One region of the Paenibacillus sp. ALE2 genome, then DNA from elsewhere that is predicted to be linked to it. Evidence: a T-box and tRNA genes for the amino acid it is inferred to sense, from the RefSeq annotation. Region 1 holds a T-box; the other regions hold tRNA genes.
What was found. The T-box of region 1 lies ahead of argS (arginine--tRNA ligase). A T-box ahead of a tRNA ligase gene usually reads a tRNA of that ligase, here a tRNA-Arg.

Region 1 (7,311 bases):
TACGCCCATTGGGTGAACGGAAGTCACCAACGTAAAGCTGTGTTCGAGGCGTATTTTCGTAAGCTCCCTTTCGGTAATGGATATGCCGTGTTCGCTGGTCTGGAACGCATTGTGAATTACATCTCAAATTTGCGGTTTACAGAAGAGGACATTCGCTATCTGTCAGAGCAGGAGGAAAAGTACGATCCCATGTTCATGGAGGCATTGCGCCAGTTTAAGTTTGGCGGAACGGTCCATTCGATGAAAGAAGGGGCGCTTGTTTTTCCAAATGAGCCTCTGGTCCGTGTTGAAGGAACAATTATGGAAACGCAGCTTGTCGAGACGGCGTTGTTGAATTTTATGAATTACCAGACACTCATTGCGACAAAAGCATCGCGTATCAAGCAGGTGGCCAGTGACGATACACTGCTCGAATTTGGTACACGGCGTGCGCAGGAGGCAGATGCAGCGATTTGGGGAGCGCGTGCAGCTTATGTTGCAGGTTTCGATGCGACTTCTAATATGCTGGCAGGCGAACATTTTGGGATTCCGACAAAAGGAACACATGCCCATTCATGGGTACAAACCTTTATGACGGAGCAAGAGGCGTTCGACGTGTACGCGAAGGTTTTGCCAGATCAGGTTACATTGCTGGTAGATACCTTTGACACGCTGGAGAGCGGTGTTCCTCATGCGATTCGGACAGCAAAGATGCTGGAGAGTCAAGGCAAGCGTATGAATGCCATCCGTTTGGATAGCGGTGATTTGGCTTATCTATCTATTCAGGCCCGGGAAATGCTGGATGCCGAAGGTTTGGATTACGTACAAATTGTTGCTTCCAACGATTTGGATGAAAATACGATTTTCAATCTAAAAGCCCAAGGTGCACGTATTGATGTATGGGGTGTAGGAACACAGCTGATTACGGCTTCAGATCAACCTTCATTAGGCGGAGTGTACAAGCTGGTTGAGCGGGAAGTAGACGGTGAAATGCTGCCGACGATTAAGATCTCGGGTAACCCGGAAAAAGTATCTACACCAGGCAAAAAGGATGTATACCGCATTGTGGATAAGAAGAAAGGGAGAGCTGTAGCTGATTACATTTCTTTCCCGGATGAAGAACGTCCGCGCAATGGTAAGCGCCTGAAGCTGTTTAACCCTTTGCATCCATATATGAAGAAGTATGTTGAAAATTACGAAGCTGTACCGATGCTTGAACCTATTTTTATAAATGGACAGAAGGTATACGAGCTTCCCGAACTGGATGAAATTCGTGCCTATCATGCTTCACAGTTGAAACTGTTTTGGCCAGAATATTTGCGGAAGCTGAATCCTGAAATTTATCGCGTAAATCTTAGCGAGAAGGTATGGGAGCTGAAGCAAAGGCTGATTGATAGCTACATGCAGCCCGAAGTTGAAGAAAAAGAATAATGTGAAAAGGCACCTCATTCATATGGGGTGCCTTTTTGTGTCGGCGCATGTGTGGAATAGGAGCTTATTTATAAATTTCTCTCATCACATGTCGCAGTTCAGGGACAATAATGCGTTCCATTGCCAAACGAACGGCTCCGCGGGAGCCAGGCATAGAAAACACAGCTGTCTGGCCCACAGTACCCGCTACAGCCCGGCTTAATATAGCTGCTGATCCAATGTCCTCAGCAAAGCTTAAGTAACGGAAGATTTCACCAAAGCCAGGTAGTTCCTTATCCAGTAAAGAGGAGATGGCTTCATATGTAGTATCACGCGGAGAAATGCCAGTACCACCTGTTAAAAGTACAGCCTCGACGTCCTTATGTGCTGCAGCTTCGGTTACCAACTGCCGGATACCCTCATAGTCGTCTTTGACGATAACATATCGAACAACCTTATACCCATTCGTTTCTAGTAGTTCCTTGAGCAGTCGTCCCCCAGTATCGGTTTCCATGGTTCGTGTATCAGAGACGGTCACGACCATGCAGTTAACCTGCTGCGGAGACTCCCGTCGGTGCTCCTCTACAGATGTTATGTTCATTACAATCTTCACTCCTTGATTCATGGTTAAGCATATTCTTTTTTTACAATAGAGGAATGACCGACTGGATGCAAGTCAGAAACGAGGGATAAAAAGTTATGTGATTAATATCCTTGCGCTTGCACCTTGGAATATAGTACACTTCCTTACATAAGTCGGGATTTTCTGGGTTTATTTTGTTGAAAGCGCGAACATCAATTGATTAATTTCAAGGCTCAGCGGGTAATAGTACAGCAGGATCAACAACTGGGAGGTAATTGTATTATGAATCATTCATACCAAAAATGCGTGGATGCTTGCCTGGAATGTATGAACGCTTGCAATGTATGCTATGTAGCAAGTTTGAAGGAATATGATTTAGCTATGCTGCGTGAATGTATTCGAGTGAGTAGGGAATGCGCAGAGATATGTGGGTTTGCTGCTCAAATGTTGCAGCGCGGAACGGATTTTGCCGAGGAAATCTGTGAGCTATGCGCCAAAGCCTGTGAGGTATGTGCTGCTGAATGCAGCAAGCATTCCCATAATCATTGCAAACATTGTGCAGAGGCCTGCCGTCATTGTGTTGAGGCTTGTCGCCAATTGGTGGCAGTGTAATTACATATACAGAACTAGTCCCTGAAGAGGGAATAAAAGGTTGCTTTCTACTAAATAGGTTTGTATAATGGTGGGAATTAACGTCAAGGAACGGGAGAGTAGCAACGGAACCGTATCATTACAGCGAGCCGGAAGAGGTGGAAGCCGGTATGAAATCCGATGTGAAGCGCACCCGGGAGACGGTTGATCCAACGATAAGAACTTCTAGTAGATCAACCCGGCTGACACCGTTATTTGTCAATGGAGTGAAATCGCGATTTGTGTAAGCTAGCTTTATCTACACAACCGATTTACGAAGAGTGGTACCGCGGGGATATCGAAGTTCTCGTCTCTTGATTATATCAAGAGACGAGGGCTTTTTTTGTTAGATCCTATAAAAAGAAGGAGAGAGGAACATGTTGTTGATGATTGCTACCCAAGCTATTTTAGCTCATACGGGCTTGGAGGAGAAAGAAGTTTTATCTTTATTCGAGGTGCCTCCGCAGCCTGAATGGGGAGATGTGGCGTTTCCCTGTTTTGTGCTGGCTAAGAAATTTCGAAAGTCTCCACAGCATATTGCAATGGAATTGGCAGAGCTAGTAAGCCATGAAGCGGGTCTAACCGCTACAGCATCGGGTGCCTATGTAAATATTACATTGGATCGATCTGTTCATATTCCACCTATGCTAGCTGAATTGAGCAAGACTGAGTTTCTCAAGCCCAATATTGGGCATGGACAGCGAGTAGTAATTGATATGTCCTCGCCCAATATTGCCAAACCATTTGGTATCGGTCATCTTCGTTCTACTGTTATCGGTGCCGCCTTGTATCGCATACTTAGTGAAACCGGATATGTACCGATTAGTGTGAATCATCTAGGGGATTGGGGGACACAATTTGGCAAGCAAATTGCGGCCTATAAAAGATGGGGCAATGAAGAGCAGCTACAACAGGATCCGATCGGGGAATCATTGAAGTTATATGTCCGTTTTCATCAGGAGGCTGAGCATGACCCGTCTTTGGAGGATGAAGGCCGCGAGTGGTTCCGACGTTTGGAGCACGGGGATACTGAGGCTCAACAACTATGGGAGTTTTTTGTTGAAGTCAGTCTGGGTGAATTTGATCGTATGTACCAACGTCTTAACATTTCGTTTGACCATGTGTTGGGGGAAAGCTTTTACAATGATAAGATGCAGGCAGTTGTTGCCCAATTAAGAGCAAAAGGACTGCTGGAGGAAAGTGATGGGGCACTTGTGGTTCGTCTGGAAGACGAGCAGCTGCCACCATGTCTTATTTTGAAAAAGGATGGGACCACCATTTATCCCACCCGTGACCTGGCAACAGCGATTTATCGTCATGAAGTGATGAAGGCTGATCGGCTGCTGTATGTCGTTGGCGGGGAACAGAAGTTACATTTCCAACAGGTATTTGCGGTGCTCAAGCATGCAGGGGAGGCATGGGCAGAGCAATGTGAGCATGTACCGTTTGGTTTAATGCGGTTTGCAGGCAAAAAAATGTCCACAAGACGCGGCAAGGTGGTGAGACTGGAGGAAGTGCTGGATGAAGCTGTAGCGCGTGCTCAAGCCATTATTACGGAGAAGAATCCCAATTTGCTGGAACAAGAGGCAATAGCAGAAGATGTCGGCATCGGAGCGATTATTTTTGGCGATTTAAAAAATAACCGTCTGAATGAAGTGGATTTTTCGTTGGAGGAGGCATTGACCTTCGAAGGTGAGACTGGCCCTTATGTGCAGTATACCCATGCGCGTATACGCAGCCTTCTGGAGAAAGCTCGCGCTCGCGCTGAGGTTGATTCTAATTCCAGTGACAACGTCCTTGGTCAAGAAGGGCATTCTCCTGAATGGAATATCGTTTCGGATGAAATGCTGGGTGACGCAGGCTGGGCCTTGCTTAAGCAGTTGGATCGCTATCACGGGCAGCTGATACGTGCTGCTCAGCAACTGGAACCTTCGGTTATTGCTAGATTTGCATTGGATACAGCACAGGCGTTCAACCGTTTTTATGCTAAGGAAAGGATTGTCGATGGTGGACAGTGGCGCATTCAGTTGGCGGAACAGACTGCAGATATGCTGGCAAGTACACTGCGACTTCTTGGACTGAAAGCCCCTAACCGGATGTAAGCTACCACAAGTGGGTATTTTTGTTAGGTGCACTGCTGCTTTTGCTAGCTAAAATTACTGCGAATTAGCTCTTTTCTCTAAAAGGCGCTGCAAAAGGAAAACTATCATAGACACTTTTGGGTTTGCATGGAGATGGTGAGCAGAAAAGAGCAAGACGGGTTACACTAATCGCAGGGTATTCCAATGTTTTGCAACCAATTTGTGCATATTTGAAACATTTGATGGTTTTATTGCGTCCGTAAGTATAGAAGCAAAGTAAACATGGAGGTGTATCTCATGATCAAAAATAAAAGCGTGGCAGCTGCGCTGCTTGTCGTCTGTTCATTGGCTGTGGCTACGTCGGCTTCTGCCTTTCGTGATATAAAGGGAGCTGAGCAGGAGAAGATCGTAAGTTCACTTCAGAACAAAGGAATTATTCAAGGGATAACCAAGGATAAGTTTGCACCGGATCAAACGCTCACGTATGCACAAGGAGTACACTTGGTTGTTCGGGCGATGGATCTTCAGGTTATGCCTGATTTTACAACGGGCTCCTTTGCAAACATTCCGACTTCCGCATGGTATGCCGATTCCTATCGGATTGCAGTCCAGCACCAAATCCCTCTGTCACCGGATATTGATCCAAGTACCCGCATGACTAGGGAGCAATTCGCGAATATTCTGTATAAAGCAGTGAGTGCAACGGGGGAATATCCAACGGTCCGTATGCTTATTAACATAGCAGATGGCAAAAAATTAGACCAAGAGTCGAACGAAGCAGTTCAATTTCTTTTGTTGACCAAAATTGCAACATTGGATGAAAAGAGTAACTTTAACCCGGATCGTAAAGTAACGCGGATGGAGGCAGCTGAAATGGTCTATCATGCATCCGAGTTTGTACAAAATCATAAACCGGTGCAAGCCACTCCGGAAAATCCAGCTGAGCCTGTAGACCCGGCTCAACAAACCAATATTAGTATGAGCATAGAGAAGGCGAATGACCAGCAGAACAAAGTGACCATCACTCGTCTGCAGGCACCTAATCCGGGTTATGGCATTGAAGTGGATCACATCGACTACGTAGATGAAACGAATGCAGTCATTTACTACAAGCTGACGAGTCCAAAACCGGGTGAAATGAACATTCAAGTCATTACGGATACCCATACCAGTACATTGGTAGACAGTAAGTATAAGGTTACGCTCAAAGCAGTCGATGGAACAGTGCTTCCTCCCACAGGTACAGGCACGTCTGTAGCTAAATAAAACGACAAGATATGTCATATATAAAATAAAGCCAGCGAGTCCCCAATATGAATGGAGACCGCTGGCTTTTTCATGCTAAATATTAATTGTTAGCCCCAGGCTCTAGTATTATTTAAGCTTTAAATGCGACTTTACCTGTAAGCAAGTCATTTTGCGCAGAAGGTGTAGCTGAGGAAGATGCAGATTCTGCTGCAACCGTTCCTGACTGAAGCTGATACATTTGGAAGTAACGTCCACCCTGGGCCATAAGCTCGTCATGGCTACCCCGTTCAACAATTTCACCCCGATGCAGCACCAAAATTTGGTCTGCACTACGAATGGTGGACAAACGGTGGGCAATGATAAAGGTCGTACGTCCCTTTTTGAGCACTTCAAGAGCAGATTGGATGAGCGCTTCCGTTTCGGTATCAATATTGGCGGTAGCTTCATCCAGAATTAAAATGGCCGGATCAAAGGCTAACGCGCGAGCGAAAGAAATAAGCTGACGTTGCCCGGCGGATAAGGTGCTGCCTTTTTCAATAACAGGCTCATCAAATCCTTGGGGCAAATGGGCTAGCAGTTTGTCGGCTCCAACGTCATGCAGCGCTTTATTCACCTGCTCTCTCGTAATTCTACTATCTCCGAGACTGACATTAGAGGCTACCGTACCTGTGAACAAATATGGGTCTTGAAGCACAATACCCATATGATGGCGAAGCCATTGCTTAGGAATACTTTTGACAGGCGTTCCGTCAATGGTGATCGTTCCTTTTTGCGGATCATAGAACCGGAATAGCAGGTTGATAATCGAGCTCTTACCTGATCCGGTATGCCCGACAAGAGCAACCGTTTGGCCGGGCTGTGCTGTAAAGGAAATATGCTTAAGCACATCATCCTTTTTGTAGGCAAAGGAAACATCATTAAATTCTACCTGGCCTTTGTAACGCGGCATCGTACCATCTGTCACCGGCTCTCCAGTTTCGTCCATCAATTCAAATACGCGTCCTGAGGATACGATGGAAGTATCCAGTACGGCGAGCTGGTTGACCATCCCCGTTATAGGTTGGAACAATCGACCCAGCACATCGACGAAGGCATACAATACCCCTAGTGATATCGCACTACCTGTAGTGCCAAGCGCCGCAGATCCAAAATACCACAACACGACAGCGAAGGCGAGGTTTCTCAACACGTTGACCAAATTGTGCGAAGTAAAAGCGTTCAAATTCAGCATTTTATTCTGATGCTTCATATAGTCATCATTTAACTCTTCAAACTCTTGCTGTGTTTGTTTCTGATGCCGGAATACACGAATAATGGACATCCCCTGAATGGATTCATTAATAATCGCATTAATCTCGCTGAGCCTGGATCGGATGATCG
Region 2 (7,311 bases), 2.1 Mb from region 1:
CGACAGGTACCGGCATCGCTTTCCTGATGTTTGTGGGGTATATCAAGTCTGTCTCCCGAGAGCTGGATGAAGCGGCTGCAATGGACGGATGCGGTTATTCACGTTATTTGTTCACGATTCTTGTACCACTGATGAAGCCCGTGTTGGCGACAGGCATCATTTTGACAGCCATTGGTGCATGGAACGACATTATAGGTCCTACCATTTATTTGTCTGATCCCGCCTATCAGCCAGTGACCAAGGGACTGTTCTCTTTCTATGGACAATACATGAACAACTGGCCGCTGCTTGCTTGCGGTATCTTGATTGTTACACTACCGCTGGTTATTTTGTATATTTTCCTCCAGCGCTTTATTGTCGGCGGTGCAATGGCTGGAGCTGTGAAGTCTTGATTCCTGAAAGGACGGTACCGAGTATGAGCGAGAATACCTTTATATTTCCTGCCACGTTTATGTGGGGAACTTCAACCTCTTCTTATCAAATTGAAGGGGGTACAGCTGAGGGCGGCAGAACGCCCTCCATTTGGGATGCTTTTTGTCAAATCCCCGGGAAGGTAATCGGAGGGGACTGTGGAGATGTAGCATGTGATCATTTTCACCACTTTAAAGAAGACGTGCAATTAATGAAACAGCTTGGTTTTTTACATTATCGTTTTTCTGTGGCTTGGCCGCGCATTATGCCCGCGCCTGGTGTGGTTAACGAACAGGGGCTACTGTTCTATGAGCATCTTCTAGATGAAATAGAGTCGGCGGGGCTGATTCCGATGCTGACGTTGTATCATTGGGATCTACCACAGTGGATTGAGGACGAGGGTGGATGGACACAGCGAGAGACTATCCAACATTTTAAAACGTATGCCTCTGTAATCATGGATCGATTCGGCGAGCGGATAAACTGGTGGAATACGATCAATGAGCCTTATTGCGCCTCTATTTTGGGCTATGGTACAGGAGAGCATGCCCCTGGCCATGAGGACTGGAGGGAAGCCTTTACTGCCGCCCATCATATTCTAATGTGTCATGGGATTGCCAGCAATTTGCACAAGGAGAAAGGGTTAACGGGTAAGATTGGCATTACGTTGAACATGGAACATGTGGATGCGGCTTCCGAGCGACCCGAGGACGTGGCCGCTGCCATCAGAAGAGATGGCTTTATTAATCGTTGGTTTGCGGAGCCATTGTTTAACGGAAAGTATCCTGAAGATATGGTGGAATGGTACGGAACGTATCTGAATGGATTGGATTTTGTACAGCCTGGTGATATGGAGCTGATTCAGCAACCGGGGGATTTTTTGGGCATTAACTATTATTCCCGCAGCATCATTCGATCAACGAACGACGCTTCGTTGCTGCAAGTAGAGCAGGTTCACATGGAGGAGCCAGTAACGGACATGGGATGGGAGATTCACCCTGAATCTTTTTATAAGCTGCTGACACGTATTGAGAAGGATTTTAGCAAGGGCTTGCCCATTCTGATTACGGAAAATGGAGCAGCGATGAGGGATGAACTGGTAAATGGACAGATTGAGGATACCGGGCGTCAGCGCTATATTGAAGAACATTTAAAGGCCTGTCATCGCTTCATTAGAGAGGGAGGCCAACTCAAGGGTTATTTTGTCTGGTCTTTCCTTGATAACTTTGAATGGGCCTGGGGCTACAGCAAGCGTTTTGGCATTGTGCATATCAATTATGAGACACAGGAACGGACTCCCAAACAAAGTGCGCTGTGGTTCAAGCAAATGATGGCAAAGAACGGGTTTTAAATAGAAAAGGGGGATACGATGCAGCCGTATTATTTTGACAATCAAGGACGTTTTGTGATTGAAAATTTTGCGCATGCCAAGCCCTTTTCCAGTTTCTTGCCCGGCATTGCTGGTGTTCAGGGGATTCCCCTGTGGGCGTATTATGTTAATCGTGGACAAGGAATTGCGAGCTTTGGTGTGGAGGATAAAAATGGAGCGATTATGGAATTTTTTCCGGCTAACCGCAGCTATAGCCTCGTACCGATCCATGGCTTCCGTACCTTTTTAAAGGTAAAAAGGCAGGATGAGTGGAGCTATATGGAGCCGTTTTCGGCTGTGCGTCCTTTAGAGCATGAGCAACAAAAAATGTTAATATCCCGCCATATGCTGGAAATTAATAGCTCTCATCCAGATATAGGGCTGGAGGTGCGTGTGCAATATTTTACGCTTCCTCATGAAAGCTACGCTGCTTTGGTGCGCAAGGTTGAGATTGTCAATCATTCCGATCAAGAACTTGAGCTGGAGGTGCTGGACGGCATGCCGGCTGTGCTGCCCTTCGGTATTGACAATACGGCTTACAAGGAGCTTGGATATACACTGAAAAGCTGGATGGATGTGTATAACCTCAATAACAGCATACCTTACTATAAGGTACGTGGAAGTACAGCGGATACAAGTGAGGTCCATCAGATTGAGGCGGGACATTTTATGTATAGCTTTGTGGAGCAGGATGGCAAGGCCAGACTAGTACGTCCCATTGTCGATCCATCCATTATATTTGGTGAAAATACGTCCCTGACCTTCCCTGACTGCTTTATCCATACACGTGTCGAAGACCTGATTTCACAGCAGCCAGTGACGACGAATAAAGTGCCTTGTGGGTTTAGCGGTTATGCGGCACGATTGGCGGCAGGTACAACTGTAAATCATTGTTCGGTCATCGGGCATGTGAATGATATTCAATTGATCAATAAACGGATTACAGAAATTGCAACGATGTCTTATATCGATCAAAAGGCGAAGGAAGCTAGAACGTTAGTTGAAGAGTTGACGGATGGAATGGCCACGCAGACATCCATTCCGTTGTTTGACGAATACTGTCGTCAGAGCTATCTGGATAATCTGTTACGTGGTGGTTATCCATTATTGCTGGACAACGGCACGGAGCAACCCTTTGTGTATCATGTATTTTCGCGCAAGCATGGGGATCTGGAACGAGACTATAATTTTTTCAAGCTTCAGGCGGGGTATTATTCTCAAGGAAATGGTAATTTCCGCGATGCGAACCAGAATCGGAGAAATGATGTGTGGTTTAACCCGGACGTCGGAGATTTTAATATTCGTTTGTTTATGAGCCTGATTCAGCCGGACGGCTATAACCCGCTTGTTGTAAAAGGCTGTAGCTTTCAAATACGAGAGCTCGAACCGTTGCTGGAACAGGTGGAAGTGGCGGCCCATTCGTCTTTGTGTACTTTTTTTCAATCATCATTTACCCCGGGCGAGCTGATTCAGCACATCATTCATGACAATATTGGACTAAAGCAAACGGTAGAGACATTTGTGACCGAAGCCCTCAAGCATTCCGAGCAATGCTATGAGGCTGATTTTGGTGAAGGCTTCTGGATCGACCATTGGACTTATAATATGGATCTAATCGAAAGCTATTTAAGTATCTTTCCAGACAAACAAGAAGAACTCCTGCTCTCGACAAGAGAGTACATGTATTACGACAGTCCGGCATGGGTACAGCCGCGTCAAAACAAATACGTGCAGATGAAGGATGGACGTATTCGTCAGTACGGAGCGGTTGTAGAAAGCAAGGAGAAGAAAGCTCAACTTCACATGCGGAGTCGTGATGTTCACTGGGTTCGAACCGGACGAGGCAACGGAGAGATTTACAAGTCCAATTTGTACGAGAAGCTGCTGTCCTTGGCTGCCATCAAGCTGTCTACATTAGATCCAGAAGGCTTGGGAATTGAGATGGAGGCGGGGAAACCAGGATGGAATGATTCCATGAACGGACTTCCGGGGCTGTTTGCTTCGGGCTTTAGTGAGCTATGCGAGTTACAGCGACTCGTAAGATTTTTAATACATGCACAGATGAAGCTTTCGGCAGACTTTGTGCTGAGACTACCGCTAGAGGTCGCCAGGTTGATCCAAGAATTAGGGCTCGCAGTTGAAGAGTACTACCACGATTTTAATGATGCGGAGCCTGGGAATGGTAGTGCCGATCATGGCTTCTGGTCACGGATTTCGGATGCTAGAGAAGCATATCGCGAAACGGTTCGTTTTGGATTTGAAGGGACCGAAGCAGCATTATCCTTTGATGATGTGCTGGTGTTTTTGCAGCGGGCTGAACGTAAGATTCAAGAGGGGATGGATAAGGCTCTGCGTATAGGAAAGGGGATATACCCAACCTTCTTTTATTATGAAGCCAAAGAATTCGAGGTACAGGAGGATGAGAACGGGGGGGTGTTTGTAAATATACATTCCTTTAAACGCAAGGATATACCGTTCTTCCTAGAAGGGCCAACCCGGGCTATGAAAGTAACTGGCGACATTATAAATGGGCGCAAGCTGTATCGACTTATCAGACAGAGCGAGCTTTACGACAAAAAGCTGGGTATGTATAAGGTGAATGAGAGTCTGGCGGGACAGCCGTTTGAACTTGGTCGTTCCAGAGCTTTCACGCCAGGGTGGCTGGAAAATGAATCGATATTTATGCATATGGAATATAAATATTTACTTGAGTGTTTAAAGGTGGGTCTATACACTGAATTTTTTGCAGACATCCAAAAAGCGCTACCCCCTTTTATGGACGCTGCGATCTATGGAAGAAGTACGCTGGAAAACAGTTCCTTTATTGCTAGCAGTGCTAATCCTGATGCAAGTTTGCATGGAACGGGATATATTGCGAGGCTGAGTGGATCAACGGCAGAATTTATTCATATGTGGCTATGGATGATGACAGGCGGGCAGCCATTTGGCTATGATTCTAGGGGGCTTACCTTGAAGCTGGAGCCCAAGTTGCCAGGCTGGCTGTTCACAGCTACAGGTGAGTTAACCTTCTGCTTTCTCGGAAGCTGCCAGGTGACGTATTATAATACAAGTCGCATGGATACTTACGCGCCGGACTGCATAGTGAAACAGTATATACTGCATTATAGCAATGAGGAACAGAAGACAATAAACCAGGCTGTATTAGACCCAAAAGAGGCGCAGGATGTGAGAGACCGGCTGGTTTCTCGTATCGAGGTGCATCTGGAGAGATCGCTTTAATTCATTTAAGCCGTCATGCTGCCAAACGGAGCATGACGGCTTTTAAAACTTTAGACTCTTGTATTAGTGCGAATTATGCGGAAATATCTTGCAAATCCAATATAACAGGGCAGTGGTCACTGCCTGTAATATGGCAATCAATACTCGCATCTATTAAAAGCGGACGAAGCCGCTCCGAGACGAGGAAGTAATCAATCCGCCAGCCGATATTCCGTTCTCTCACCTTTGGCATATAGGACCACCAGGAATAAACATCCGTTCGATCAGGATAAAAATATCTGAAGGTGTCTATAAATCCAGCGTTGAGCAGCTGTGACATGCGGTCTCGTTCCTCGGGCGTGAAGCCAGCATTTCCGTAGTTGGCTTTGGCATTTTTGAGATCGATCTCCTGATGAGCCACGTTCAAGTCTCCGCAAATGATGACAGGCTTCAGAGTGTCTAGTTGTTGCAGATAGTTGCGAAAACGGTCTTCCCATTCGAGCCTGTATGGCAATCGGGATAAATCCCGTTTGGTATTCGGTGTGTACACATTGACAAGATAAAATTTTTCAAATTCCAGCGTAAGGGTTCGACCCTCCGGTTCTTCATTTTCTTCGAGTCCATAATGCACAGAGAGCGGCTTGATTTTGGTGAAAATAGCTGTGCCAGAATACCCTTTTTTCTCAGCATAATTCCAGTATTGCATGTATTCCTCCATGTTCTCCATGAGGATTTGTCCTTCTTGAAGCTTCGTTTCCTGTACGCAAAAAATATCGGCATTCGTTTCTTTTAGATAAGTATAGAATCCTTTGGTTACACAGGCTCTTAAGCCATTTACATTCCAAGATATTAATTTCATTTGATTAAACTCCTTACTACTCCACGCAGTCAAGCGGTGTAATGGGTATATCCTCGATTAAAAGGCTGTCCCAGACAAGCGCTCGAACAGCGCTACGGAAACAGCCTTTTCTACATTAATAGGTTGTAATACGATGCTGGGCTCCAACGTTCACGGTGGGTCCTATTTCGCTGGAAAATAAAAAAAGCTTCCTAAATAGGAAGCTTCGGCTATACGTCCCAGGAGGGATTCGAACCCCCGACCGACGGCTTAGAAGGCCGTTGCTCTATCCAGCTGAGCTACTGGGACATAAAATTCAAGCGAATATTAATATATCATATGGATGAAAAAGATTCAAGTCTTATTTTACATATATCGCTTATTCGGGCTCTACACCACATAAATTCAGACTACACATCGTTTTTTTTGCCTTATAAAAGGGTATGTTAGAATACAGGTGAATATGTTGAAGACGAGTGGTTGAACTTCGGCTGCTGTTTCTCATATAATCTACAAATACTTAGCTTGCGGAGGAGAGGGGGTGCCTTGAAAATAAAGGACTCCAAGGTGACGACAAAAGAAAATAATATCGTATTGTTTCCGAAGACACTGGACTACTATCAAATTCAACTTACGGTGATGCTTGAAAACGAACGTTACGGAGAGGCGATGGCGATGCTGCGCTTTTTGATGCAGTGTCAGGGACAGGAGCAGAAACAATACGATGAATGGAACGCTCTATCACAATGGTTGGAAGCTGCATTTCCACAGTATGCTGACAGCGGAGCGGTAACGGACAGTGTGGAAGAAGACGAAGTCAGTGAAGTTGAGTTGGCTCGCCGTCATGCACGTTTTAAGCAGGAACAGGATGCAGGCTACGGTAACAAGCTTTTGCAGATGGCTATGGATCAACCGTTATCCGAACAGACGATTCTAGCTTTGGAACAGCTATCCTACTTGGAACTGCCGGAGATCGACGATGCTTTGCTTCGCTGGATTACTGAACGGGAAATCCATCCTCTTCTCCAATTCCGTGTTCTACAGACATTGAGACGCCGCGGAATGGAAGGAACGATAGAAATCAGACGGGGTGATGAACAGACGGAAATCGATATTGAAACGGTTCCGTTACAGCCTGATGAGTTTCCAGAGGCGATTATGCGTATTTTGGAACGGGTAGCCGACCAGACTGAAGTGCATGAGCCCACACTATTCTATTTTGCACAGGAGCTGTGGTCACAGTTTGTGATGGCCGTGTACGGTACTAAAGATTATAGATCAATGTTGATAGAGGAGGACGGAATGCCGGATATTTGGGCAGCAGCACTCCATCAGACCGTTTCGGAAAGTTTGAACGGGAACAACAATGAAGAAGAAACCCGCGCTATATATGGCATTACAGATGCACTGCGCTTCCGTTTTGAGCAAGCATATCGGTCGATGCGATTATTCGTAGCGGCGGGAATGAACACTC
Region 3 (7,311 bases), 2.2 Mb from region 1:
AAAGCGCTTGACCTGTAATGCATTACAGGGATTACAGTGAATTTGAGCTTAAGAAAGAGGTTTTAAAAAACATACTCAGGAGGCACTAACCATGAAAAAAGGCATAAAGATCGCAACTATTGGCGGAGGCTCCAGCTATACACCAGAATTAGTAGAAGGTTTTATCAAACGTTATGCAGAGCTTCCCATCCGGGAATTATGGCTGGTAGATATTGAAGCAGGACGCGAGAAACTGGAGAACGTAGGGGCCATGGCCCAACGGATGGTGAAAGCCGCCGGCATTGATTGTGAAGTACATTTGACACTGGATCGTCGGGAAGCCTTGAAGGATGCCGATTTTGTAACGACCCAATTTCGGGTAGGCTTATTGGAAGCCCGGATTAAAGATGAAAGTATTCCGTTAAAACACGGTATGATCGGTCAGGAAACCAATGGGGCTGGTGGGATGTTCAAAGCTTTTCGTACCATACCCGTTATCCTCAGTATCGTAGAAGATATGAAAGAACTGTGTCCGAATGCATGGTTGATTAACTTCACCAACCCTGCGGGCATGGTCACCGAAGCTGTGCTTCGTTATGGTCAGTGGGATAAAGTCATCGGATTATGTAATGTTCCAATCGGCGCGATCAAGAGTGCATCGGCTGTGCTGGACAAACCGGAAGAAGAGCTGTTCTTTAAATTTGCAGGAATTAACCACCTTCATTGGCACAAAGTTTATGATAAAACTGGAGAAGAATTAACAGAACAAGTTATCGAAGGACTGTATGCTCCTGGCGCAAAACCGGAGAAGGTCGTTGAAAATATTAAGAACATGCGCTTCCTGTATGATCAGGTTCGTCAATTGAAAATGCTACCTTGTCCTTACCATCGGTATTACTATATGACCGATAACATGCTCAAGGAAGAATTAGAGGAGGCCAAAAACGAAGGAACTCGGGGCCAAGTCGTCAAACGTCTGGAAGAAAGTCTGTTTGAATTGTACAAAGATCCGAATCTGGATTACAAACCAGAGGAATTATCCAAACGCGGCGGTGCGCATTACAGCGATGCTGCCTGTGAAATCATCAACTCTATTTATAACAACAAAGGCACATTGATGGTAGTTAGTACGCGTAACAACGGTGCGATTGATGATGTCCCTTATGATAGCGCCATCGAAGTAACTAGTGTTATTCGCGCGCATGGTGCGGAGCCTGTCAACTTTGGCAAATTCCCTCCAGCACAACGGGGACTGCTGCAAGTCATGAAGGCGATGGAAGAGCTGACCATTGAAGCGGCGGTCACTGGTGACTATGCGACAGCACTGCAAGCCTTCACCTTGAATCCGCTCGTTCCAAGCGGCGATATCGCCCAAACTGTGCTGGATGAATTGCTGGAAGCACACAAAGAGCATCTGCCGCAATTTTTTGCTCATAAAGAGAAGGCGACAGTATAAAGCCAGAATCAATGATACTGCCGGAACACAAAAAAACTTCCTAATATTGAATTAGGAAGTTTTTGCTACGTCCCAGGAGGGATACTCTCCCTACGGTCGAGACTGCGAAGTTTATGCTAACGATGCTTAGCTCCGACGTCCCCCCAAGGGGTTCTCATCCCACTGGAACACAAAAAAAACTTCCCAATATTGAATTAGGAAGTTTTTGCTATACGTCCCAGGAGGGATTCGAACCCCCGACCGACGGCTTAGAAGGCCGTTGCTCTATCCAGCTGAGCTACTGGGACAAAATGATAATCCATAAAACCTTATGTATTCAGTGCATTAATGATTATATCACATTTTGGGCAACTGTCAAAAGCATTTTTTCATTATACAGGAAAGCAGGCTGCAAAAGGAATCATTTGGACGCTAACGGGGTATTATGTACAAAGAACGATGCCAAAAAGGAGGGGTTAATCCGTGAGAGGCCTTTTGTCTTCACTTTGTTATTTTAGCATTTTTTTCGCACCTTTTCTGGTGCCGGTCATTGTGTGGATTGCAGTCCGGGACGAATATGTTCAGGGACACGCGAAAAAAGCCATTTTATCGCACATTTTCCCCATTATTGCGGCGATTCCGCTAGTTTATTTTATTATCACTGCCAATCATGCAGGCTCGGTTATCGGGTTTGTAATGCTATTCGTAGTGGTCTATCTCGGCGTTTTTGTCTATAACATCTACAAAGGGATCATGACGCTGCGTGAAGCGGCCTAATTCAAAAGAAGCCTCTCGCATTCGCAATTTTGACGAATACAGAGGCTTCTTCAGGGTCATTTATAAATGAGCGTTTCTCAGTTTATGACTGTTTATTTATTACCGAAGCGTCTAGGACTTCTTCGCACCTCATGTCTTACATTTTTCTCCATCACTTCTTCCGCGAACTCATTGTTATGAATATAACTGCTGCCTTTGTTTTTCTTATACTTCGATTTGCCGTCTATGATTTCCCCCTCCTTTCACGCTGATCTGGCGATGGCGCCGGTGTCCAAATTAACAAAAGCCGAGGTATAGCACACCATATCCTCATGCCCCGAACTCCTTGGCAAACTCTGTACTAAGCTGCCCATAGGAGAGCAATTCCCTTTTGAACTTTTCCCGTTCCTCACCAGCGGTAATGTGCGTAGAGTCCGTAAAAGCCTTGTCGGTCACTTCTTCAAATGCCGAATGCAGATTATTGTCATACCAATCCAGCTCCAGATCGGCATCATTGCGGATGATCCGTACCATGTCATAATCAGGCTGACCATCCTTCTGATTCGTAGCTGTGATATAAACCAGCAGCTCCGGGTCATCTGCGGCACCGGGACGCACTTCTACCTCAGCACAGCGCACTCCGTCAAGTTCAGTGAAGCGGCGTATTTTGGCATCCTTGATGTAGTACATTGTCTCCCTCCTTCCTCACGTGTAGGCGGGTTGCCCCATCTGTAGTTTTCGGAACGGACAGACATTTTATGCTTCTTTTCGGCATATATACTGATGAACTGGGGATTTAGTTTTTGATTCATTCCAACACTGGATGAACACGACAAAGAGAGGATGAATAGACATGTGCGGAATTACAGGTTTCATACAGTGGAACGGAGATTTAATGCATCAATCTGAGCTGCTGCTAAATATGACGCAAACGCTCTCCGATCGCGGACCGGATGCTGCGGGTACCTGGATATCCAATCCGTGTGCCTTCGGACACCGAAGACTAAGCGTAATGGACCCGGAAAACGGCGCTCAGCCCATGATCCGGCAGCTTGAGGATATCACTTATACGATTGTATATAACGGGGAAATATATAACGCGCCTGAGCTGAAAAAAGAGCTGCAACAACGTGGGCATTTTTTCCGTACACAATGTGACACAGAGGTACTGCTCGAATCTTATATCGAATGGGGCCCGGATTGTGTAGATCGGTTGAACGGCATTTTTGCGTTTGCGGTCTGGGATAGTGAGCGGGAGCAGGTATTTCTGGCACGAGATCGACTGGGAGTGAAGCCGCTATTTTATAGCCAAACTGAAGATGTATTTGTATTTGGCTCCGAACCCAAAGCCCTACTCCAGCATCCAGCGGTAGAGGCGGCAGTAGACGCCGAGGGATTGGCAGAAATTTTTATCATTGGGCCTGCACGCACCCCCGGACACGGCGTCTATTCGTCGATGAAGGAGCTGCGTCCCGGGCATACCCTCACCTACAGTCGCGACGGCGTACGCATTCAAGCCTATTGGAAGCTGGAAAGCATTGCGCATGAGGATAACACCGAAGAAACGGCACTCAAGGTACGAGAACTGTTAATGGATACCGTGGAACGGCAGCTTATTTCGGATGTACCGGTATGTACCTTATTGTCTGGCGGGCTGGATTCAAGTGCTCTGTCCGCATTAGCAGTTGATTATTACAAACGTACCGGGCAGGGACAAGTTCATACGTATTCGGTCGATTATGTGGACAACGACAAGCATTTTAAAGCCCATGCGTTCCAGCCCGGAGCCGATGCTCCCTGGATACAGCGGATGGTCGATGAATTAGGGACAAATCATCACTGGATTGAATTCGATACACCAGAAGTTGTAGCCGCTCTGAGCAACTCCACGCTAACGCGGGATTTACCCGGCATGGCGGACGTGGATTCGTCACTGTATCTCTTTTGCCGGGAGATTAAAAAGGGCGCTACTGTTGCCATTTCTGGTGAAGCAGCAGATGAAGTGTTTGGCGGATATCCGTGGTTCCATCGGGAGGATATGCTGAACTCAGGCACATTCCCGTGGGCGGTTGCTCCCGATATGAGAGCGAGTCTGCTATCCCCCGAAGTGCGGGACTGGATCAAGCCGCTGGAGTATTTGAACGACCGTTACTCAGAAGCAGTCGGAGAAGTACCAAAGCTACCGGGGGAAACAGGAAAAGCTGCGCAAATGCGCGTCATGTCCTATTTGAACATCACCCGCTTTATGCCTACCCTGCTGGATCGCAAGGATCGGATGAGTATGGGGGTCGGACTCGAAGTACGGGTGCCGTATTGCGATCATCGGTTGGTGCAATATGTATGGAACATTCCGTGGAGCATTAAGATGACAGGCGGACGTGAAAAAGGTATTTTGCGCAAGGCGCTGGAGGGCGTATTGCCGGATGATGTGCTGTATCGTAAAAAAAGCCCGTATCCTAAAACGCATAATCCCTCCTATCTTGCCGCTGTGAAAAAGCAGGCGCTGCAACTGCTGGATGATTCCTCTTCCCCACTGCTCAAGCTGATCGATACGAAAAAGATACGGGATATTGCCGCCTCACCGGAGGCATCCACCAATCTGCCTTGGTTTGGCCAGCTAATGTCGGGTCCGCAGTTGTTTGCTTACTTGACCCAAGTGGATAACTGGCTACGCACTTACAAGGTGGCTATTCGATAAAATGTGCTAACTGCTTAAGCCGTAAACTACGAGATGGTAACCGCCTGTTTTTCTCAATGCATGCTATACGTGGAACAGAAAATACCAAAAAGGCTATCCGCGCCTATGACTGACGGATAGCCTTTTTTTCGTATATGACAGGTATATATTCAACCTGCTGCCAAACTATGCCTGTGGATTTCCCAGCTTTGTTGCCAAATTACGCAGGGCTATGCCTCGATGACTGATAGCCTGCTTTTGTTCCAACGTCAGCTCCGCCATTGTCTTTTCAAACTCTGGCAAATAGAACAGCGGATCATACCCAAACCCACCGCTGCCTGCGGTTTCAGTCGTAATCCAGCCTTCCACGGAGCCCGTCGATTCCAACGTCTCCCCAGTCTGTGGATTATACAGAATCAAGGTACAGACGAATTGAGCCGGGCTTAGCAAAGGCTGTCCGGTATCATCACCAAGCTGCTTTGATTCCAGAACATCAAGCAGCTTGATATTGTTTTCGTGATCGCTGGCGCCTTCTCCCGCATAACGGGCCGAATATACGCCTGGCGCACCATCCAGCAAATCCACGCACAGGCCGGAATCATCGGCCAGCACAGGCAATCCGAGCACATCTCCCACCGCTTTGGCTTTTTTCAGCGCATTTTCGGCAAAGGTTGTGCCATCCTCAACGACATCAGGAATGTCTGGATAATCGTACATACTTCTGACTTCCTTGCCAAACGGCGCAAAAGCATGTGCAAATTCCCGCACTTTCCCTTTATTCTTCGTAGCGACAATGACAACCGGACCATCCAGTCGCATTAGGCCCCAGCTCCTGTACGTCCAGCACCGATCTTATCGGCAATCGGTCCGAGCACTTCTTTTTGGCGCTCGATCATTTGCAAAATCCCTTGTTCACCCAAGCTAAGCAGCTGATCCAATTCATGACGGTCAAATGGGCTTTCTTCCCCCGTACCTTGCAGCTCGACGTATTTTCCACTGCCAGTCATGACGAGATTCATGTCCACCTTGGCCTTGGAATCCTCTTCATAATTCAGATCCAGCAGCGCCTTGTCACCAACAACCCCTACGCTGACGGAAGCCAGAAAATCCGTAATAGGGAAAATAGGCAACTTGTGCTGGATCGCAATTTTATTTACTGCAATCGCCAACGCTACGAAAGAACCGGTAATGGAGGTTGTACGCGTCCCGCCGTCCGCCTGAATGACGTCACAGTCCAACGTAATCGTCCGTTCACCAAGCGCCTGCAAATTGACAACCGAACGCAACGCTCTTCCGATCAGACGCTGAATTTCCATAGTACGGCCTGTCAGCTTGCCGCGCGCAGCTTCACGCTGATTGCGGCTATGTGTCGCCCGCGGAAGCATGGAATATTCGGCGGTCACCCAGCCTTTTCCTTGGCCCTTCATAAAGGGAGGAACGCGCTCTTCCACTGTAGCCGTACAGATGACTTTCGTCTCGCCAACCTCTATAAAAACAGAGCCCTCCGCGTATTTATTTACTCCTGCTGTCAATTTCATCGGGCGCAGCTCATCACCGTTTCGTCCGTTAGATCTACTCATGCTTTTTCCTCCTACGTCGTATGCAACCTGTTCTTATATGTTTATTTTACCAAAGTGTGCAGGCAAAAGCACCCCAATGACGATTCCCTGTCCTTAAAGAGGAATTTCGTTAATGTGCTGCGGCTTGGCTACAGGCTCTCCATAATTTTGATTATTTTGTCCAATCACGCTTTTCTCACCATTCAGTTCAATGCGAATCTTCGTTTTGACCGCATCATCCGAATTGTCCGCTGCTGTCAGTACGACCGATTCCAAAAATTCAGCAGGTACGGCCTCCCCTTTGGCAAACATATCATCCGAGAGTGATACCGTAATGACGTTATCTTTGGAGCGTTCTACCGATTTCAGCGCCGTCTCCCCTGTCATCACTTCCTGCAATCCATCCTTGGTCTGTGGACCTTGAATTAATTGATGTAGAGCGGACTGGACACGATCTTTTTCCGGACTGACCAGTCGTGTTACAGGTACATAATATTGTACTCCAGCAGGCGAAGATGAAGAGAAATATACGGTGACTGGACTGGAATCCAGAGGGGTCACACCATGACCGACCTCCAAATTAATCCCTACTGCGCGCGTGAGCGGATGGTCCAGTGGTGTGCCGCCAACAGGCATTTCGTTCAGCTTTTTACCATCCACCCAAATCTGCACGCTTTTAATATCGGGACGGTCGGTCAAGGTCCAAGCCAAGCTTTCCATTAATTTGCGTTCTTCCTGTGGCTTATAGTTGGCGAAAGATTTGTTAAATTCGACAACAGCCAGCTTGTTATCCTTGTCCACTGTCACACTTTTCACTTCTGTACCCTGAGGCAATACACCTTTAAATCCTTCTGGTAATAAGCCGGCATAAGGCCCGCCCTCAACCAGTGTTTCCAGCGCCGACT
Region 4 (7,311 bases), 2.1 Mb from region 1:
CATCGACTTCGCAAAATTGATGAGATGGCTGACAAAATCAGGGGGGAAAACGGCCTGATTCCGTAAAAAAGGGTCTGTGGGGCTTTTAGCCCCGGTTTTTTTAGTTTTTTTTCTAGTGTCTGTCCCGGGTTAATGTTATAATGTGATAAATAAAATGGAGTAAATAGCGTCCAGATTTATTTGATGAGGGGGTAAGCTGACATGTCAAAACATCCAGTAGTCGTACGCTTGAAAACAGGACTGCACGCCAGACCTGCTGCGTTGTTCGTACAGGAAGCGAATAAATATTCATCTGAAATTTTTGTGGAAAAAGAAGACAAAAAGGTTAATGCCAAGAGCATCATGGGTATTATGAGCCTCGCCATCAGTACAGGTACTGAAATCAATATTAGTGCCGAAGGTGCGGACGCCGAACAGGCTGTAAACGCTTTAGTAAGTCTGGTTAGTAAGGTTGAGTTGGAAAATCAATAAACGAACATCTGCTGCTTTTTGGTATGATGTATGCTCTTAGCGAAAGCCCCCTTGGGGGCTTTTTTTGTATCCAGAAAAAAGTATTAACCCAGCCCCACCATTAAGTTATTATGTATATTTATTTGAATATAGCGACCGTGTTAAGTCCAAGCTACAAATAATTAAAACCCCTGTGGTATGCCTTGTTTCGGAAATTTATACCGCTTGCCTGCAACCTTTTCCCGTTTTTTCCGTCTGGAAGGTACAAACATTTTCAAGAAAGAGGTTGAGTACGATGAGAGTTTGGACAAAAACAGTAAGCACAGCAATTCTTGCAGGAGCATTATTAGCTGGAGGAGTAGCAGGAGGGCTGTGGACGGGAGCTGATCGCGCTTATGCTGCAACGGCGACGACGGCGAAGGGTGTAATTAATGTGAGTGGAAGTGGTGAAATAATGGCTAAGCCAGACATCGCTTATCTCTCTATTGGTGTGCAATCGGAAGGAAATACTGCTGCTGCTGCTCAAAAAGCTAATGCTGCGAAAATAAACAAGGTCACACAGCTGTTAAAAGAAAAATGGAGTATCAGTGCAGACGATATTCAGACAAGCCAGTTCTCTGTACAACCTAACTATACCTATAACGAGAAAGAAGGACAGAAGCTCAAAGGCTACATGGCCAACCATACACTTTCTGTGAAATATCGCAACTTGGACAAAATTGGTCAGCTGCTGGATGAGGCTACAAACTCCGGTGCAAACAACGTAGATAATATACAGTTTTCCGTAGAGAATCCTTCTTCTTATGAAGAAGCTGCTATTGCAAAAGCGTTGGATAACGCTCAATCCAAAGCCAGTGCCGTAGCAAAATCAGCTAAACGCGGCTTAGGGGCTCTGGTGAATGTGACAGTAGATGGCGGGGAAGCTCAGGTTTTCACACAACGTGAGAATGCCATGTCCAAAGCGCTCATGGATATGAGTGGCGGAACAGAGATACAGTCGGGCCAAGTAACGGTGAAAGTCCAAGTGTCTGCCCAATATGAGATGAACTAGTATAGACCATTAAACGGAGCCGCAAGCGCCTGCAACATTGCAGGGTGACTTGTTGGCTTCTTTTGTCTATTGAAACCGTTTTGTAATGAGTCTGTCATAGCTAATGGCTGTTAGGTGTACAGATTGAAATCAGGGAGTGTACAGATTGTAAACTACATACAATAGGGTATAGATATAATAAGAAAAGTGATCAAAACACATAGATAATACAGATTCACAATAGGAGGAATACTTACGATGAACAAGCATACGAAAAAATGGGGCTCAGCACTGCTGGCAGCGGGAATCTTAGCAGGGGTTGCGGTCGTTCCCGTTTCCTATATTGAGGCAGCTTCGACCAAACAGCAGCAAGCGACAACACAGCAACCCGGGATCGCCATCCAATGGAATGGTAAAACGTTGGCCGCTAAAGGTGTACAAGTGAACGGGAATACAATGATTCCAGTGGCAGCACTGCGTGATAGTTTGGGAATTCCGGTGAGCTATGACACCAAGGAAGGGACATATACAGTGGGGAGCGGGTACAACAAGCTCTATATCGTGGTCTCCTCCTCGGATGCCTATGCCAATGTGAACGGGATCAACACGCGCAGCATGGATGCCAAAATGATCGCCGGGAAGCTATATATTCCTATGAGTCTGCTGAAAGACTATCTGGGTATCGATGCGCAGTGGAATGCAACTCAGAAAACAGTAACATTGAGTAAAAGCCAGCTAAATCCGATCACAATTGCATCTCAGACGCTTCCAGCTTCGAGTAATGCAAAGGTATCCTATAAGATTAAGTATCCGCAAATCAGCGGCAGCCAGCTGAATCCTGAGGCTCAACAGGCCATTAATAATGTGCTTAAAAAGCATGCAGAGACAGTATTGGCAGCAGGCAAAAAGATGGTGGCAGAGGGAGAGGTTACAGCAGAAAGACCGTATGATTTCGAAAATGATTTTGCAATTGCCTATAATAAGGACGGTATTCTAAGTGTGATTATGCAGGACTACTCGTATACAGGTGGCGCACACGGTATGACGGCACGTAAAGGATATACGTTCTCGCTTGCTGATGGTAAGCAGTTGCAATTGTCTGACGTATTGAAGGCAAATCCTAACTATAAAAAGTTCCTGAATGCTGATTTGAAGAAAAAAATTGATGCGCTCCAGGCTGGCGAAGGTTTTGAGAAATTTAAAGAGTTGGCCGCAGATCAGAATTTTTATGTGACCAACAGTGGAGTAACCATCGTGTTTGATTTGTATGATTATGCGCCATACGCTTATGGAATTCCGGAGTTTACTTACTCGTTCGCTCAACTGCTGCCTCAGGGCGGTAAGCCTTTTGCGGGACAAAATCAATAATCTAGATTAGGTATATATTGAAAATTAATAGTAAATAAAAAAGACTGCCTACCGGATACGAAAATCCGAGGCAGCCTTTTTATTTACCAGCTATTCAGAAGAAAACCACTTTTCTTATACACCTTCTGGAGAGGAGCTAGTTAACACTTTATCAATAATACCGTATTCCTTGGCATCATCAGCGGACATGAAATAGTCGCGGTCTGTGTCTTTTTCGATGCGTTCCAGTGGTTGACCTGTGCGATCTGCGAGAATGCGGTTCAATTTGTCACGCATTTTCAGAATGCGACGGGCACGAATTTCGATATCCGTTGCCTGTCCTTGTGCACCGCCTAGTGGCTGGTGAATCATAATTTCACTGTTTGGCAAGGCAAAACGTTTACCTTTGGCACCTGCATTCAGCAAGAAAGCACCCATGGAAGCAGCCATACCTACACAAATGGTAGATACGTCAGGTTTAATGTATTGCATCGTATCGAAAATGGCCATACCAGCTGTGATGGAACCGCCAGGGCTGTTAATATACAAGTGAATGTCTTTTTCAGGATCTTCAGCAGCCAAAAACAGCATTTGGGCAATAATTGAGTTGGCTACAACGTCATTGACGTCCGAGCCCAACAAAATAATGCGATCCTTCAACAGTCTGGAATAAATGTCATAGGCGCGTTCGCCGCGGTTACTTTGTTCTACTACCATAGGAACATAGCTCACGTCAAAAAACCTCCCTTAAATCGTTAGTGGATTTGGTGGATATGCCGAATACACATCCCTATTTATAAACTGTTACCGTATTAACCACATGATAAACAATTTCAAACAAAAAGTCAAAGAAAGTCAAACTATTGATTAAAAAAAAGAACGCTTAGCGCTCTTTTTGGTTAAAAACATCATATGGAACATATAGCCAATCATATAAAACGACGCGCCCGCGAGGAATCGAACCTCGATCTCAGGCTCCGGAGGCCTACGTCATATCCGTTGGACCACGGGCGCAAAAATGAATCATTACAAGCAACCAACTAATTAATTGGAAACAAAGATGATTATATGATATACGGCATTGAATTGCAAGCTTTTATTACGTGCGCATATTCACATAAAAAGTTGAGAAATATAGGTTCAGATAGACTTGCATGTGAAGCAAATATTGGGTAAGATATACGTGGGACTTAAAAAGTTATCCCGGGACATTTTAAGACCAGTTAGAGATATAGCATAGAGACAGAACTTAGAAGTGTGCGGGAGTGGAAAGCATGCGAAAGATATTAGAAATACAGAAGCAGCTTCTGCCCGACCTCATGGATGTTTTGAAAAAAAGGTACACGATCCTGCATCAGATTATGCTGTCCGAAGTTATCGGACGCAGAACACTGGCAGCTTCACTGGATATGACCGAGCGCGTACTGCGCGCTGAGACTGATCTCCTTAAAGCGCAAGGGCTAATTGAGATTGAGAGTGTGGGCATGAAGGTGAGCAAAGCAGGACTGGATCTGCTGGAACAGCTGGAGCCGATTGCGAACAACTTGTTCGGCCTGTCCCAATTGGAGGATCAGATTCGTCAAGCCTACGGTTTGAGGAAGGTGGTTGTCGTTCCAGGGGATTCGGATGCTTCACCGTTAGCGAAGCAGGAACTGGGCCGTGCTGGCGCAAAGGCGCTGCTGAGTGTTATGGATGACGAGGACGTGGTCGCTGTAACAGGTGGCACGACGATTGCAGATGTGGCGGAACAACTGGCATTACCTGCTAACGGCCCGCTTAAGGGCGGATGGTTTGTACCGGCACGCGGGGGTTTGGGAGAGAGCATGGAAATGCAGGCAAATACAATTGCCTCCACGATGGCTCGCAAGGTCGGCGCTCAATACCGTCTGCTCCATGTACCGGATTTGCTCAGCAATCATGCTTACAACTCCTTGCTTGAGGATACGAATATTCAGGATATATTAAGCCTGATTCGAGAGAGTCGTATTATCATTCACGGGATAGGCAACGCCATAGCAATGGCCCACAGACGCAAGCTTGACCCTGAAACCTTTGCCCAGATCAGCAATGAGGGTGCGGTCGCCGAATCGTTTGGTTATTATTTTAACGAAGACGGCGTCGTTGTTCACAGAATGCTGACGCTTGGACTCCGTTTGGAGGACATCAGGCGTACGGAGACGGTGTTAGGTGTGGCTGGAGGCAAGAGCAAGGCTGCTGCTATTCATGCAGTATTGCGTTTCGGACAGGAAGACATTCTTGTCACCGACGAAGGCGCTGCTGCCGAGATTGTAAGCCGTTATTTAAGAGATTGATAAGGTTTTTTAATTGTGTTGTCTTGACGGGCTTTCGGGTCTGTCTTGAATATATAAAACTAAACTAAACGAACTTTGGGAGGAACTCACTCATGACAGTTAAAGTTGGTATTAACGGTTTCGGACGTATTGGACGCCTTGCTTTCCGCCGTATTCAAGACGTAGAAGGTATTGAAGTAGTAGCAATTAACGACTTGACAGATTCCAAAATGCTGGCACATCTGTTGAAATATGATACAACACAAGGTACTTTCCAAGGACAAGTAGAAGTACATGACGGTTTCTTTAAAGTAAACGGTAAAGAAGTTAAAGTTTTGGCTAACCGTAACCCTGAAGAATTGCCTTGGGGAGACCTGGGCGTAGACATCGTTCTGGAATGCACAGGTTTCTTCACAACTAAAGAAGCTGCTGAGAAACATTTGAAAGGCGGCGCTAAAAAAGTTGTTATCTCCGCTCCAGCTACTGGCGACATGAAAACTGTCGTTTACAACGTAAACCATGAAATTCTGGACGGAACTGAAACTGTAATTTCCGGTGCTTCTTGCACAACTAACTGCTTGGCTCCTATGGCTAAAACACTGCAAGACAAATTTGGTATCGTTGAAGGCTTGATGACTACAATTCACGCTTACACTGGCGACCAAAACACTTTGGATGCTCCACATGCTAAAGGTGACTTCCGTCGTGCTCGCGCAGCAGCTGAAAACATCATTCCTAACACTACTGGTGCTGCTAAAGCAATCGGTCTGGTTATCCCTGAGCTGAAAGGTAAATTGGATGGTGCAGCTCAACGTGTTCCAGTACCAACAGGTTCCCTGACTGAGCTGGTAACAGTTCTGGAGAAAAACGTAACTGCTGAAGAAATCAACGCAGCGATGAAAGAAGCTTCCGATCCTGAAACTTACGGATACACTGAAGATCAAATCGTTTCTTCTGACATCAAAGGTCTGACTTTTGGTTCCCTGTTTGATGCAACTCAAACTAAAGTTCTGACTGTTGGCGACAAACAACTGGTTAAAACTGTAGCTTGGTACGACAACGAAATGTCCTACACTGCACAATTGATCCGTACGTTGGAATACTTCGCTAAATTGGCTAAATAAGAATTCCTTATCGAGCAACATCATAGAGCGGAAACAGGTGTTATTGTTTCCGCTCTTTATATATCAAAATGTGCCTTAAATTCCTGTTTCGTAAAATTATAAGGGTGCGGAGGAATATGGAGATGAACAAAAAGAGCGTACGTGATATAGAACTGAATGGAAAACGGGTGTTTGTTCGTGTAGATTTTAACGTTCCGGTTGAGGATGGTAAAATTACCGATGACAAGCGTATTCGCGAAACCTTGCCAACCATTAACTACCTAATTGAAAAAGGTGCAAAAGTTATTTTGGCGAGTCACTTTGGACGTCCAAAGGGTCAAGTTGTTGAATCCATGCGTCTGACTGCTGCTGGTGTGCGTTTGTCAGAACTGCTTAATAAACCTGTTGTTAAGGTGGACGAAGCAGTTGGCGAGGCTGTTAAAGCGAAAGTGGCTGAACTGAAAAACGGCGATGTACTATTGCTTGAAAATGTACGCTTCTACCCAGGAGAAGAGAAAAATGATCCTGAACTGGCGAAGCAATTTGCTGAGCTGGCTGACATTTTCGTGAATGATGCTTTTGGTGCAGCACACCGTGCTCATGCTTCTACAGAAGGTATCGCGCATCTTCTTCCGGCTGTTTCCGGCTTGCTGATGGAAAGAGAGTTGTCTGTTATTGGTAAAGCCCTGTCGAATCCAGATCGTCCTTTTACAGCCATTATTGGCGGTTCCAAAGTAAAAGACAAAATCGACGTAATCGACAACCTGCTGAACATTGCAGATAACGTAATTATTGGCGGCGGTTTGACTTATACATTCTTCAAAGCTCAAGGTCATGAAGTGGGTCAATCTTTGCTGGATGAATCCAAACTGGACGTAGCTCTTGGATTTATTGAAAAAGCGAAGAAGCTTGGCAAAAACTTCTACCTTCCTGTGGATATCGTTATTTCTGACGATTTCAGCGCTACAGCGAACACGAACATTGTGGACATCGACGGCATTCCTGCAGATTGGGAAGGCGTGGATATCGGACCGAAAACTCGTAAAATCTATGCAGATGTTATCAAAAACTCCAAATTGGTTGTTTGGAA

Region 2: it encodes a tRNA-Arg, which carries the amino acid that the T-box ahead of argS (arginine--tRNA ligase) is inferred to sense. The anticodon was not compared.
Region 3: it encodes a tRNA-Arg, which carries the amino acid that the T-box ahead of argS (arginine--tRNA ligase) is inferred to sense. The anticodon was not compared.
Region 4: it encodes a tRNA-Arg, which carries the amino acid that the T-box ahead of argS (arginine--tRNA ligase) is inferred to sense. The anticodon was not compared.

What each region holds. Positions count from the first base shown of each region.
Region 1 is NZ_CM134213.1:5,059,778-5,067,088, reverse strand. It holds gene ACXHJ1_RS21635 (nicotinate phosphoribosyltransferase) at 1-1,410, shown strand, start outside; gene ACXHJ1_RS21630 (MogA/MoaB family molybdenum cofactor biosynthesis protein) at 1,475-1,990, opposite strand; gene ACXHJ1_RS21625 (four-helix bundle copper-binding protein) at 2,255-2,584, shown strand; T-box leader at 2,662-2,920, shown strand; gene argS (arginine--tRNA ligase) at 2,980-4,704, shown strand; gene ACXHJ1_RS21615 (S-layer homology domain-containing protein) at 4,981-5,949, shown strand; gene ACXHJ1_RS21610 (ABC transporter ATP-binding protein) at 6,062-7,311, opposite strand, start outside.
Region 2 is NZ_CM134213.1:2,959,306-2,966,616, forward strand. It holds gene ACXHJ1_RS12940 (carbohydrate ABC transporter permease) at 1-392, shown strand, start outside; gene ACXHJ1_RS12945 (GH1 family beta-glucosidase) at 416-1,762, shown strand; gene ACXHJ1_RS12950 (cellobiose phosphorylase) at 1,781-5,020, shown strand; gene ACXHJ1_RS12955 (exodeoxyribonuclease III) at 5,094-5,858, opposite strand; tRNA gene ACXHJ1_RS12960 (tRNA-Arg) at 6,073-6,146, opposite strand; gene ACXHJ1_RS12965 (hypothetical protein) at 6,384-7,311, shown strand, end outside.
Region 3 is NZ_CM134213.1:2,900,470-2,907,780, reverse strand. It holds gene ACXHJ1_RS12740 (6-phospho-beta-glucosidase) at 92-1,435, shown strand; tRNA gene ACXHJ1_RS12735 (tRNA-Arg) at 1,649-1,722, opposite strand; gene ACXHJ1_RS12730 (DUF4870 domain-containing protein) at 1,898-2,191, shown strand; gene ACXHJ1_RS12725 (hypothetical protein) at 2,501-2,860, opposite strand; gene asnB (asparagine synthase (glutamine-hydrolyzing)) at 3,024-4,868, shown strand; gene ACXHJ1_RS12715 (XTP/dITP diphosphatase) at 5,034-5,666, opposite strand; gene rph (ribonuclease PH) at 5,666-6,427, opposite strand; gene ACXHJ1_RS12705 (GerMN domain-containing protein) at 6,521-7,311, opposite strand, start outside.
Region 4 is NZ_CM134213.1:1,370,567-1,377,877, reverse strand. It holds gene whiA (DNA-binding protein WhiA) at 1-66, shown strand, start outside; gene ACXHJ1_RS05840 (HPr family phosphocarrier protein) at 202-471, shown strand; gene ACXHJ1_RS05835 (SIMPL domain-containing protein) at 746-1,501, shown strand; gene ACXHJ1_RS05830 (PdaC/SigV domain-containing protein) at 1,739-2,848, shown strand; gene clpP (ATP-dependent Clp endopeptidase proteolytic subunit ClpP) at 2,963-3,559, opposite strand; tRNA gene ACXHJ1_RS05820 (tRNA-Arg) at 3,770-3,841, opposite strand; gene ACXHJ1_RS05815 (sugar-binding transcriptional regulator) at 4,102-5,139, shown strand; gene gap (type I glyceraldehyde-3-phosphate dehydrogenase) at 5,232-6,242, shown strand; gene ACXHJ1_RS05805 (phosphoglycerate kinase) at 6,365-7,311, shown strand, end outside.